DNA from 2 places in the Cytobacillus sp. FSL H8-0458 genome. Region 1 is predicted to be linked to the other one. Evidence: a T-box and tRNA genes for the amino acid it is inferred to sense, from the RefSeq annotation. Region 1 holds a T-box; the other holds one or more tRNA genes.

Region 1 (6,026 bases):
CTTACAACTGGACATACCTTTAAAGAATATTTGAATTTTATCACCTATCGTCCAGAATGCTATTTGCTACCTATTGGAATCATTATTATATCAGTGAGCATATATCTTCCCCATTCAAATGATGATGAATAAAGGGCATCTCATCGATTATATTAAGGAATGTTTATTACAAAAAATGGATTGTGAGTGTAATATAGGAATAAATTTACTGCCTGGTGCCCATACTGAGTGACAAATAGTTTGTTGAAGTGGGGGTTGAAAAATGTTGTATCTTCATGATGTTTGGGTGAATTGGTTTGAAGGAGAAGAAAATGGATACAATGTATGCCATTTTCATGAATGGAGAAAAGATGACGGAGTAGAACTGCTTGATCAGGTTCCGCTGCTGAAGATTGACCCGGTTCTTTTCAATTATATTGAAAATGATCTTTCTGAGCTGCCACAACAACTGCTTGATGACATTTATCAAAAAGCTTACTTAAGAAAAAATCATGAACGCATCCAACTGGAGTATTGCTTTGTTGTATCAGATGGGACAGGCATATTGGCTGTAGATACAATCGGCTACAATATTCCAATCAGAAAAAGCAGGTTAATACCAAGGCAGGAGCAGCTGGCATATGAAATGCTTGAAAATCAAGAAACGGCTAATTACTCTTTTAATGATCAAACCGCATTGAAGGAATTCCATATTCTTTCTCCTTCTCCGGATTTGATGGCTGGCCTGACAAGAAAAGAAAGACAGCTTAAACAGCTTCTGTTTATGGCGCTGGATCAGCTTCATTCCTCCAAAAATGATGCTGAAATCCGTTATTGGTATACGGAGTGGAGCCCTGAACGCTATACGAAAATACAATCAATGAATTTTGAAGAGGCCTGGTATGAATTATTTGATGAAAGTAAATACGGCTGGTCAAGTAAACATGAAAAGTTTTGTGAAAATTTAATAAAAGGCCAGCCGTTTTTTGAGAAGATGTGGGAAATGGAACATGGTCCAAAAGTAAATTAAAAAAACAGCCCGAGGCTGTTTTTTTATTTTCTCTTTCGGCCAAGTCCCATGGCGTTTTCCATTTTTTTAATCATTTTGTATGCGACTTTATTAGCTTTTTCTGCTCCTTGATCAAGTACAAGATCCAGTTCTTCTGAATCCATTAATGCATAATATTTATCCTGAATAGGTTTAAGTGTTCCAATAACAATATCAGCCAGGCCGGCTTTAAAATCCCCGTATCCTTTGCCTTCGTATTCTCCTTCGATTTCCGCAACAGTTTTACCTGAAAGGATTGAGTAAATGGTAAGGAGATTGGATACTCCTGGTTTGTTTTCCTTATCATATTTAACAATACCCTCAGAATCTGTTACGGCACTTTTTATTTTCTTTTCAATTTGTTTTGGGTCATCTAATAATGAAATAAATGACTTTTTATTGGGATCAGATTTGCTCATTTTCTTTAATGGATCCTGAAGTGACATTACCCTTGCGCCTTCTTTGGCGATTCTTACATCTGGAACAGTGAAGATGTCGTTGTACTTCTTATTGAATCTCTCAGCAAGATCGCGGGTTAGTTCCAGGTGCTGTTTTTGATCCTCTCCAACCGGAACCAGGTCAGTATTGTATAGAAGGATATCTGCAGCCATTAAAGGCGGATAGGTCAGCAGTCCTGCAGATACGGCATCTTTACCTTCTGATTTGTCTTTGAATTGAGTCATGCGCTCGAGCTCACCGATGTAAGAAACACATTGCATCATCCAGCCTGCCTGAGCATGGGCAGGGACTTCCGATTGAATGAATAGGGTGGATTTCTCTGGGTCGATTCCAACAGCCAAATATAGGGCAGCAAGACTTCGGATATTTTTTCTCAACTCCAGTCTGTCCTGGGGAACAGTTATTGCGTGCTGATCAACAATGCAAAAATAGCAGTTGTAGTCATTCTGCAGTTCAACAAATTGTTTCATGGCACCAATGTAATTGCCTAGAGTAATTGTACCGCTGGGCTGGATGCCGGAAAATATGGTTTTCATGTTTTTCCTCCTTTAATCGGCTTTAAAGAACATGAATTGTCAGGCGTTGAAGTGAAGTTTTTGTCCTGTAATCATAAAAAAGGCATAAAAAAGAACCATTCATCCCTTTAAAGATAGGGACGAATGGTCCGCGTTGCCACCCTAATTACTCAAAAAACTGAGTCACTCTGCCCTATGCATAATACGCATAGGTCCCCGATAACGCAGGGAAGCGCCTGGAAAAATCAGAGGCTCAAAAGTCCATTCGATTTACCGGGCTGCCTGTTTTCACCTTCCACAGACTCTCTGCTAAAACCCTGGGTAAATGTACTACTCTTTTTTCATTGCCGACAAGATCATTTAATTTTATCGTATTATATTATAAGGTAAACTATTCGGATACAAAAATCAAGCTCAGAATAAGAAATTAAAGGGCGTACTTATCTTCAAAATAAGGGAGTATTTTACCAATATATGGGTATTATTTCTTTGTAAAATAGCAAAATATCTTAAAAAGAAAAATTTTTTTATTATCTCAAAAATCTTAATTTATAAGACTTTTTGACGAAAAATGTCGTACTTCAAGGAATTGCATGTACAAAAAGCCACTTGCAATAAGTTTTTAAACTATTTATAATAAACGTAACAAACATAATCTTTACGAATTTGTTACATTTAAAACAAAACTATATCACTCCAGATTGCGAGAATATGGTGCATATTGAGTAAGTTTATAGCTTACATATTATAGATTACCCATTTTAATCTGAATTATCAGAATATAAGGATAATCTATCTTTAAGAGAATATAAACTTGCTTTTTTTGTTGCCTTTTAAATAGTCTGCAAATTTTTTAAATTGAATTAACAGACTATTTAAGTAATATATCCGGGGCGCACAGTTGTGTTTTTGGTGAAAGACAAATGGTAAAGAGATTGTTTGAGGAAATTAATAGGGGGTTAATACCGTGAACAAAAGATTATCGATCTTTTTTAGCATGCTGCTTGTGCTAAGCATGTTCCTTGCTGCGTGCAGCGGCGGCGGAGACAATGCTGACGGCGGCGAAAAAGGCGGAGATGACGGCGGAAAGTCTGATGTACCGCAGGAGCTAAGAGTAAACATCAACACTGAACCACCATCATTAAACCCAGGCTTAGCAGAAGATGCTACTTCTGGTACAGTTCTTCGTCAGATTCTTGAAGGTTTGACTCGTATTGGTAAAGAAGGCAAGCCTGAAAATGCAATGGCAGAAGATGTTCAGATTTCTGAAGACCAAAAGACTTACACTTTCAAAATCCGTGATGCAAAGTGGTCTAATGGAGACCCTGTAACTGCTAATGACTTTGTATATGCTTGGAAATGGGCACTTGATCCAGCTAACAACTCAACATATGCATACCAGCTTTACTACATCGAAGGTGCTGAAGCAGCTAATACTGGCAAAGGCTCACTTGATGCTGTAGGCGTTAAAGCAGTAGATGACAAAACTCTTGAAGTTAAGCTTGTTAACCCAACTCCATATTTCTTGGAATTGACAGCTTTCTATACTTACCTGCCGGTTAACAGCAAAGTTGCTGAAGCTAATCCAGAATGGGCAACTGATGCTGGTGAAAACTATACAACTAACGGACCTTTCCATTTAACAGAATGGTCTCACAGTGATAAGATCGTTCTTGAAAAGAGCGAAACTTATTGGGATGCTGAATCAGTAAAACTGGACAGCATTGAAATGATTATGATCAATGATCCAAACACTGAATTATCAATGTTTGACAATGGCGAACTGGATTGGGCTGGAGCTCCTACTGGTGCACTTCCAACTGATGCTATGCAGGCTCTTAAAGATGATGGCCGCCTGACAACTCAGCCAATCGCTGGTATCTATAACTATAAGTTCAATACAACTGTAGAGCCATTCAACAACGTTAATATCCGTAAAGCATTTGCACATGCTATCAATCGTCAGGAAATCATTGATAACATCCTTCAGGGTGAGCAGCTTCCTGCGATGGCAATTGTTCCTCCAACAATGTTTGAAGAGAACGAAAAGGGTTATTTCCCTGACAATGATGTAGAAAAAGCAAAAGAATTTTTACAAAAAGGTCTAGAAGAACTTGGATATAAAGATGCGTCTGAGCTTCCAGCTGTAACGCTATCTTACAACACTTCAGAAGCACATCAAAAGATTGCTCAGGCAATTCAGGATATGTGGAAACAAAATCTTGGTGTTGAAGTAACTCTTGATAACTCAGAGTGGAATGTATACCTTGATAAAATCAATACAATGGATTACCAAGTTGGCCGTTTAGGCTGGTTAGGTGACTTTAATGATGCTATGAACTTCCTTGAAATGTACCGTGACGCCGATGGCGGCAACAACAATACTGGATGGGAAAGCAAAGAGTTCCAGGATCTTCTTGCAAAATCTGCAACTGAAACAGATGTTGAAGCTCGCCAGCAATTATTAAAGGATGCAGAAGCAATCTTCATGGAAGATATGCCAGTAGCACCAATTTACTTCTACACTAATAACTGGGTACAAGCTGAAAACTTAAAAGATGTTGTTGTATCTGGTCTTGGTGATGTCCAGTACAAGTGGGCACACTTTGAATAAAAAATAATGATTAAGACGAAAGGTATATGGGATTAATTGTCCCATATACCTTCGTTTCTGATTAAGGCATAGTAATAAATTGGAGGTGTTTGACAATGGCGAAATATATTGGAAAACGCTTGCTGTACATGCTTCTGTCTTTATGGATGATCGTTACGGCAACTTTTTTCTTCATGCGCATTGCACCCGGAAACCCTTTTGCATCAGAGAAAAAACTTCCTCCCGAAATTGAAGCTAACCTGAATGCTCATTTTGGCTTAGACAAGCCTTGGTATGCACAATATTGGGAGTATCTTGTTCGTATCGTGAATTGGGATTTCGGCCCGTCATTTAAATATAAAAGTCAAACTGTTAACGACTTGATTAATGAAGGTTTCCCTGTTTCATTTCTTCTTGGAATGGAAGCCATTTTTATCGCCGTTGCAGTAGGAGTTCTTTTAGGAATTATTGCGGCATTAAAGCACAATAGATGGCCGGATTACACAGCAATGATTGTAGCTGTGTTAGGTATCTCTGTACCTTCCTTTATCATGGCATCATTCCTGCAATATTTCCTGGCAATAAAAATGGGTATTTTCCCTGTAGCACGGTGGGAATCTTTTATGCACAGCGTCCTGCCAGCCGTGGCATTGGCATCAACCCCAATGGCATTTATTGCGAGGCTGACTCGTTCGAGCATGCTTGAAGTTCTGGCGAATGATTATATTAAGACTGCTAAATCTAAAGGTTTAAGCAGGGGAGTAATTACAGTAAAACACACGATTCGTAATGCCCTTTTACCAGTAGTAACTTATATGGGGCCACTGACAGCGGGTATTTTAACAGGAAGTTTCGTTATTGAAAGAATCTTCGGTATTCCTGGACTTGGTGCGCACTTTGTAACTAGTATCAACAACCGTGACTATACGGTCATAATGGGTGTAACCGTTTTCTACAGTATTCTGTTGCTTGTATCTATTCTCCTTGTTGACATTGCATACGGAATCATCGACCCACGCATCAAACTTGCAGGCGGGAAGAAAGGAGAGTAATTATGCAGATTTCGAAAGATAAATTTAAGTTAGTCGGTACACAGCTTGGTGAAGCTGAGAAAATTTCAAAACCAAGTCTTTCTTTCTGGAAGGATGTATTTATTAGATTTCGAAAAAACAAGCTTGCCCTGTTCGGATTAGTATTATTAGGACTGCTGATCTTCATGGCAATCTTTGGACCATATATGACTCCATATGATTATGCATCAAATGATCTAAGCAACAAAAACCAGTCTCCTTCTTCTGAACATTGGTTTGGAACGGATGATCTCGGTCGTGACATGTTTGCCCGTACATGGGAAGGTGCACGAATTTCCATCTTCATCGGAGTTGCAGCAGCTGTAATTGATTTGATTATTGGTGTGCTTTGGGGCGGGATT
Region 2 (6,026 bases), 880 kb from region 1:
GAGAAAGCAAACGCGATTCCCTGAGTAGCGGCGAGCGAAACGGGATTAGCCCAAACCAGGAGGCTTGCCTCCTGGGGTTGTAGGACACTCTACACGGAGTTACAAAGGAACGAGGTAAATGAACAGGTCTGGAAAGGCCGGCCAGAGAAGGTAAAAGCCCTGTAGTTGAAACTTCGTTCCCTCCAGAGTGGATCCTGAGTACGGCGGGACACGAGAAATCCCGTCGGAAGCAGGGAGGACCATCTCCCAAGGCTAAATACTCCCTAGTGACCGATAGTGAACCAGTACCGTGAGGGAAAGGTGAAAAGCACCCCGGAAGGGGAGTGAAAGAGATCCTGAAACCGTGTGCCTACAAGTAGTTAGAGCCCGTTAATGGGTGATAGCGTGCCTTTTGTAGAATGAACCGGCGAGTTACGATTACATGCGAGGTTAAGTTGATAAGACGGAGCCGCAGCGAAAGCGAGTCTGAATAGGGCGAATGAGTATGTGGTCGTAGACCCGAAACCAGGTGATCTACCCATGTCCAGGGTGAAGTCCAGGTAACACTGGATGGAGGCCCGAACCCACGCACGTTGAAAAGTGCGGGGATGAGGTGTGGGTAGCGGAGAAATTCCAATCGAACCTGGAGATAGCTGGTTCTCTCCGAAATAGCTTTAGGGCTAGCCTCATGTAGTAAGAGTCTTGGAGGTAGAGCACTGTTTGGACTAGGGGCCCCCATCGGGTTACCGAATTCAGACAAACTCCGAATGCCAAAGACTTATCCATGGGAGTCAGACTGCGAGTGATAAGATCCGTAGTCAAGAGGGAAACAGCCCAGACCACCAGCTAAGGTCCCAAAGTATACGTTAAGTGGAAAAGGATGTGGAGTTGCTTAGACAACCAGGATGTTGGCTTAGAAGCAGCCACCATTTAAAGAGTGCGTAATAGCTCACTGGTCGAGTGACTCCGCGCCGAAAATGTACCGGGGCTAAACGTATCACCGAAGCTGTGGATTGACATCTTTCGATGTCAGTGGTAGGAGAGCGTTCTAAGGGCGTTGAAGCCAGACCGCAAGGACTGGTGGAGCGCTTAGAAGTGAGAATGCCGGTATGAGTAGCGAAAGATGGGTGAGAATCCCATCCACCGAATGCCTAAGGTTTCCTGAGGAAGGCTCGTCCGCTCAGGGTTAGTCGGGACCTAAGCCGAGGCTGAAAAGCGTAGGCGATGGACAACAGGTTGATATTCCTGTACCACCTCTTTACCGTTTGAGCAATGGGGGGACGCAGGAGGATAGGGTAAGCGCGCTGCTGGATTAGCGCGTCCAAGCAGTTAGGCCGGTAACGAGGCAAATCCCGTTACCACACAGGCTGAGCTGTGACGGCGAGGGAAATTTAGTACCGAAGTTCCTGATTCCACACTGCCAAGAAAAGCCTCTAGCGAGGGAAAAGGTGCCCGTACCGCAAACCGACACAGGTAGGCGAGGAGAGAATCCTAAGGTGAGCGAGAGAACTCTCGTTAAGGAACTCGGCAAAATGACCCCGTAACTTCGGGAGAAGGGGTGCTCATTAGGGTGAATAGCCCTGATGAGCCGCAGTGAATAGGCCCAGGCGACTGTTTAGCAAAAACACAGGTCTCTGCGAAGCCGCAAGGCGAAGTATAGGGGCTGACGCCTGCCCGGTGCTGGAAGGTTAAGAGGAGAGGTTAGCGCAAGCGAAGCTTTGAATCGAAGCCCCAGTAAACGGCGGCCGTAACTATAACGGTCCTAAGGTAGCGAAATTCCTTGTCGGGTAAGTTCCGACCCGCACGAAAGGCGTAACGATCTGGGCACTGTCTCAACGAGAGACTCGGTGAAATTATAGTACCTGTGAAGATGCAGGTTACCCGCGACAGGACGGAAAGACCCCGTGGAGCTTTACTGTAGCCTGATATTGAATTTTGGTACAGCTTGTACAGGATAGGTAGGAGCCTGAGAAGCCGGAGCGCCAGCTTCGGTGGAGGCGTCGGTGGGATACTACCCTGGCTGTATTGAAATTCTAACCCGCGCCCCTGATCGGGGCGGGAGACAGTGTCAGGTGGGCAGTTTGACTGGGGCGGTCGCCTCCTAAAAAGTAACGGAGGCGCCCAAAGGTTCCCTCAGAATGGTTGGAAATCATTCGCAGAGTGTAAAGGCACAAGGGAGCTTGACTGCGAGACCTACAAGTCGAGCAGGGACGAAAGTCGGGCTTAGTGATCCGGTGGTTCCGCATGGAAGGGCCATCGCTCAACGGATAAAAGCTACCCCGGGGATAACAGGCTTATCTCCCCCAAGAGTCCACATCGACGGGGAGGTTTGGCACCTCGATGTCGGCTCATCGCATCCTGGGGCTGTAGTCGGTCCCAAGGGTTGGGCTGTTCGCCCATTAAAGCGGTACGCGAGCTGGGTTCAGAACGTCGTGAGACAGTTCGGTCCCTATCCGTCGTGGGCGCAGGAAATTTGAGAGGAGCTGTCCTTAGTACGAGAGGACCGGGATGGACGCACCGCTGGTGTACCAGTTGTCTTGCCAAAGGCATCGCTGGGTAGCTATGTGCGGAAGGGATAAGTGCTGAAAGCATCTAAGCATGAAGCCCCCCTCGAGATGAGATTTCCCATAGCGTCAAGCTAGTAAGATCCCTGAAAGATGATCAGGTTGATAGGTCAGAGGTGGAAGCGTGGCGACATGTGGAGCTGACTGATACTAATCGATCGAGGACTTAACCAAGTCATATTGGTAATTACTCGGCAAATGCTTCTTCATACATTATCTAGTTTTGAGGGAACGAAGTTTCTTCAACCAAATAGTCCGGTGGCGATAGCGAGAAGGTCACACCCGTTCCCATACCGAACACGGAAGTTAAGCTTCTCAGCGCCGATGGTAGTTGGGGGCTGTCCCCCTGTGAGAGTAGGACGCTGCCGGGCAACCCTGATTGGGTAATTTTATTTGGCCCCTTGGTCAAGCGGTTAAGACACCGCCCTTTCACGGCGGTAACACGGGTTCGAATCCCGTAGGGGTCACCATATTTTGGAGGATTAGCTCAGCTGGGAGAGCATCTGCCTTACAAGCAGAGGGTCGGCGGTTCGATCCCGTCATCCTCCACCATATCTTTAGTACGGGCCATTAGCTCAGTCGGTAGAGCAGATTGCAGCATCAGTGAGATTCTTCACCCGAATAGCAATCTGTGACAAAGCACGCAGGGCTTTGGAACATCTGACCTAGCACTTTCAGGCTTTAGGCAGCAGAATATTAATACGAGCCATTAGCTCAGTCGGTAGAGCATCTGACTTTTAATCAGAGGGTCGAAGGTTCGAGTCCTTCATGGCTCACCATTTTTAATTTCATATTGCGGGTGTGGCGGAATTGGCAGACGCACCAGACTTAGGATCTGGCGCCGCAAGGCGTGGGGGTTCGACTCCCTTCACCCGCACCATTTTAAGCGGAAGTAGTTCAGTGGTAGAACATCACCTTGCCAAGGTGGGGGTCGCGGGTTCGAATCCCGTCTTCCGCTCCATTATTTTGCGCCCGTAGCTCAATTGGATAGAGCGTTTGACTACGGATCAAAAGGTTAGGGGTTCGACTCCTCTCGGGCGCGCCATATTACGGGGAGTAGCTCAGCTTGGTAGAGCACTTGGTTTGGGACCAAGGGGTCGCAGGTTCGAATCCTGTCTTCCCGACCAGCGACACTTCTTTTACTTGGGGCCTTAGCTCAGCTGGGAGAGCGCCTGCTTTGCACGCAGGAGGTCAGCGGTTCGATCCCGCTAGGCTCCACCATGAATATATAATCATTTCGGCGGTGTAGCTCAGCTGGCTAGAGCGTACGGTTCATACCCGTGAGGTCGGGGGTTCGATCCCCTCCGCCGCTACCAATATGATTATTTTTTACAACATCGGAGGAATACCCAAGTCCGGCTGAAGGGATCGGTCTTGAAAACCGACAGGCGGGTCAAACCGCGCAGGGGTTCGAATCCCCTTTCCTCCTCCATATCTTATTTTAATAATATTATCGCGGGGTGGAGCACGACCGAATAATCTGCGAGGGAATTACTTCAGCGCACCGATTGAGCTGCTGCTTGAATAATCTTTCTGAAATCGGGGCGGTACTTCATTGATTAAACTGCGATGTAATGCTTGATGTGAGCATAGAAAAATCACATAAATAATATTATCGCGGGGTGGAGCAGTCCGGTAGCTCGTCGGGCTCATAACCCGAAGGTCGCAGGTTCAAATCCTGCCCCCGCAATCTGGTCCGGTAGTTCAGTTGGTTAGAATGCCTGCCTGTCACGCAGGAGGTCGCGGGTTCGAGTCCCGTCCGGACCGCCATTATTTATAATCTTAATAATATATGGCTCAGTAGCTCAGTCGGTAGAGGATTTTAAAAGAATGCAGCTGCGAAGCTTTTACATCATCGAATAGTATGCTTTTAAAATCTGCGACAAAGAACGCAGGACTTTGAAGCACATGTATCAAACTTTAGGATTAATAAATTTATATGGCTCAGTAGCTCAGTCGGTAGAGCAAAGGACTGAAAATCCTTGTGTCGGCGGTTCGATTCCGTCCTGAGCCACCATTTTCTTAGTCTTTACAGACTTGGAGGGGTAGCGAAGTGGCTAAACGCGGCGGACTGTAAATCCGCTCCTTCGGGTTCGGCAGTTCGAATCTGCCCCCCTCCACCATTTATATAGGGGTATAGTTTAATGGTAAAACGAAGGTCTCCAAAACCTTTGATGTGGGTTCGATTCCTACTACCCCTGCCAGTAGGATAGTGGCGGTTGTGGCGAAGTGGTTAACGCATCGGATTGTGGCTCCGACACTCGTGGGTTCGATTCCCATCAATCGCCCCATTATTCTTTTTCTGCATTAATTATTGGGCTATAGCCAAGCGGTAAGGCACCGGACTTTGACTCCGTCACTCGCAGGTTCGAATCCTGCTAGCCCAGCCATTTTTAAGGCAGCATAGCCAAGTGGTAAGGCAGAGGTCTGCAAAACCTCCATCCCCGGTTCAAATCCGGGTGTTGCCTCCAAACAAAAGACAGTATGTTATAAATTAATTTAAATGCGGGTGTAGTTTAGTGGTAAAACCTCAGCCTTCCAAGCTGATGATGAGGGTTCGATTCCCTTCACCCGCTCCAACAACATATGGGCCTATAGCTCAGCTGGTTAGAGCGCACGCCTGATAAGCGTGAGGTCGATGGTTCGAGTCCATTTAGGCCCACCATTATACATACCATTATCAAACTAATTCCAATAGGGATTAGTTTTTTTGTATTTAGAAACTTTTTTAACGGCTGTCTCCAAGAGGAACAGGCTATTTTACTGTAAATGCAGATACCGAATATGGAAGCGGGGAGCTAAGTTGATACTTTGTGAATACTTTGTGAACCGTTATTCTTGCAAGAGCACCATTAGGTGGAAGAAACCCTTGATATTACAGTGTTTTAGCTAAAATTGCAACCCTTTTGCCTTTGAGGAAATATGAAGAAAGTGTGATTCATTTCACTTTTATGAAAACCCTTCTCAACTATGATATAGGTAACAAAGTAAAGGAGCTGATGGAAGGTGGAAACACGAAAAGTGGACCAGAGCAGTTCAAAAGAACATAACTCTCTAAAGGGTACGTTCTTTTCAGTTACAGTTGTAGGGCTTGGGATCTTTGTTACTTATTTAATCTTGTACGGCCTGTACATGGCCAGAATATAGGGGGGATAAACAATGATGCATCGTTCTGAAAAGGTATGGCTTATTTTAAGCTTTGGAATGATTATTGGATTCATGTTAATCGCGGGCTACCAAGCATTCGCCTTTGAAATGGGGCCGCCAAGCTATGGAGAGCGAATTGATCCTCAGAAAGTGGATGAAACAGCACCGTTTGATAAGCCAGGAATTAAGAAAATTGGCGAGAATGAGTATGAAGTAGTTATGACTCTTCAAGTGTTCAGTTTTACTCCTAGTGAGATAGAAGTGCCTGCAGGATCAACAGTTCATTTTACATTGACGTCAAAAGATGTCGTTCACGGGTTCCAGGTTGCGGAAACT

Evidence for each region. The T-box of region 1 lies ahead of trpS (tryptophan--tRNA ligase). A T-box ahead of a tRNA ligase gene usually reads a tRNA of that ligase, here a tRNA-Trp.
Region 2: it has a tRNA-Trp gene. The T-box ahead of trpS (tryptophan--tRNA ligase) is inferred to sense a tRNA for this amino acid. The anticodon was not compared.

What each region holds. Positions count from the first base shown of each region.
Region 1 is NZ_JBBOBR010000001.1:2,826,942-2,832,967, reverse strand. Features, by position in the region: gene NYE23_RS13805 (YjbA family protein) at 263-1,009, shown strand; gene trpS (tryptophan--tRNA ligase) at 1,033-2,022, opposite strand; T-box leader at 2,135-2,355, opposite strand; gene NYE23_RS13795 (peptide ABC transporter substrate-binding protein) at 2,969-4,615, shown strand; gene NYE23_RS13790 (ABC transporter permease) at 4,711-5,646, shown strand; gene NYE23_RS13785 (ABC transporter permease) at 5,646-6,026, shown strand, end outside.
Region 2 is NZ_JBBOBR010000001.1:3,704,277-3,710,302, reverse strand. Features, by position in the region: rRNA gene NYE23_RS18605 (23S ribosomal RNA) at 1-2,717, shown strand, start outside; rRNA gene rrf (5S ribosomal RNA) at 2,798-2,914, shown strand; tRNA gene NYE23_RS18595 (tRNA-Glu) at 2,939-3,013, shown strand; tRNA gene NYE23_RS18590 (tRNA-Val) at 3,020-3,095, shown strand; tRNA gene NYE23_RS18585 (tRNA-Lys) at 3,247-3,322, shown strand; tRNA gene NYE23_RS18580 (tRNA-Leu) at 3,339-3,423, shown strand; tRNA gene NYE23_RS18575 (tRNA-Gly) at 3,430-3,504, shown strand; tRNA gene NYE23_RS18570 (tRNA-Arg) at 3,512-3,588, shown strand; tRNA gene NYE23_RS18565 (tRNA-Pro) at 3,594-3,670, shown strand; tRNA gene NYE23_RS18560 (tRNA-Ala) at 3,689-3,764, shown strand; tRNA gene NYE23_RS18555 (tRNA-Met) at 3,783-3,859, shown strand; tRNA gene NYE23_RS18550 (tRNA-Ser) at 3,883-3,975, shown strand; tRNA gene NYE23_RS18545 (tRNA-Met) at 4,160-4,233, shown strand; tRNA gene NYE23_RS18540 (tRNA-Asp) at 4,237-4,313, shown strand; tRNA gene NYE23_RS18535 (tRNA-Phe) at 4,485-4,560, shown strand; tRNA gene NYE23_RS18530 (tRNA-Tyr) at 4,583-4,666, shown strand; tRNA gene NYE23_RS18525 (tRNA-Trp) at 4,674-4,747, shown strand; tRNA gene NYE23_RS18520 (tRNA-His) at 4,759-4,834, shown strand; tRNA gene NYE23_RS18515 (tRNA-Gln) at 4,859-4,933, shown strand; tRNA gene NYE23_RS18510 (tRNA-Cys) at 4,941-5,014, shown strand; tRNA gene NYE23_RS18505 (tRNA-Gly) at 5,049-5,122, shown strand; tRNA gene NYE23_RS18500 (tRNA-Ile) at 5,132-5,208, shown strand; gene NYE23_RS18495 (cytochrome c oxidase subunit 2A) at 5,550-5,690, shown strand; gene NYE23_RS18490 (cytochrome c oxidase subunit II) at 5,703-6,026, shown strand, end outside.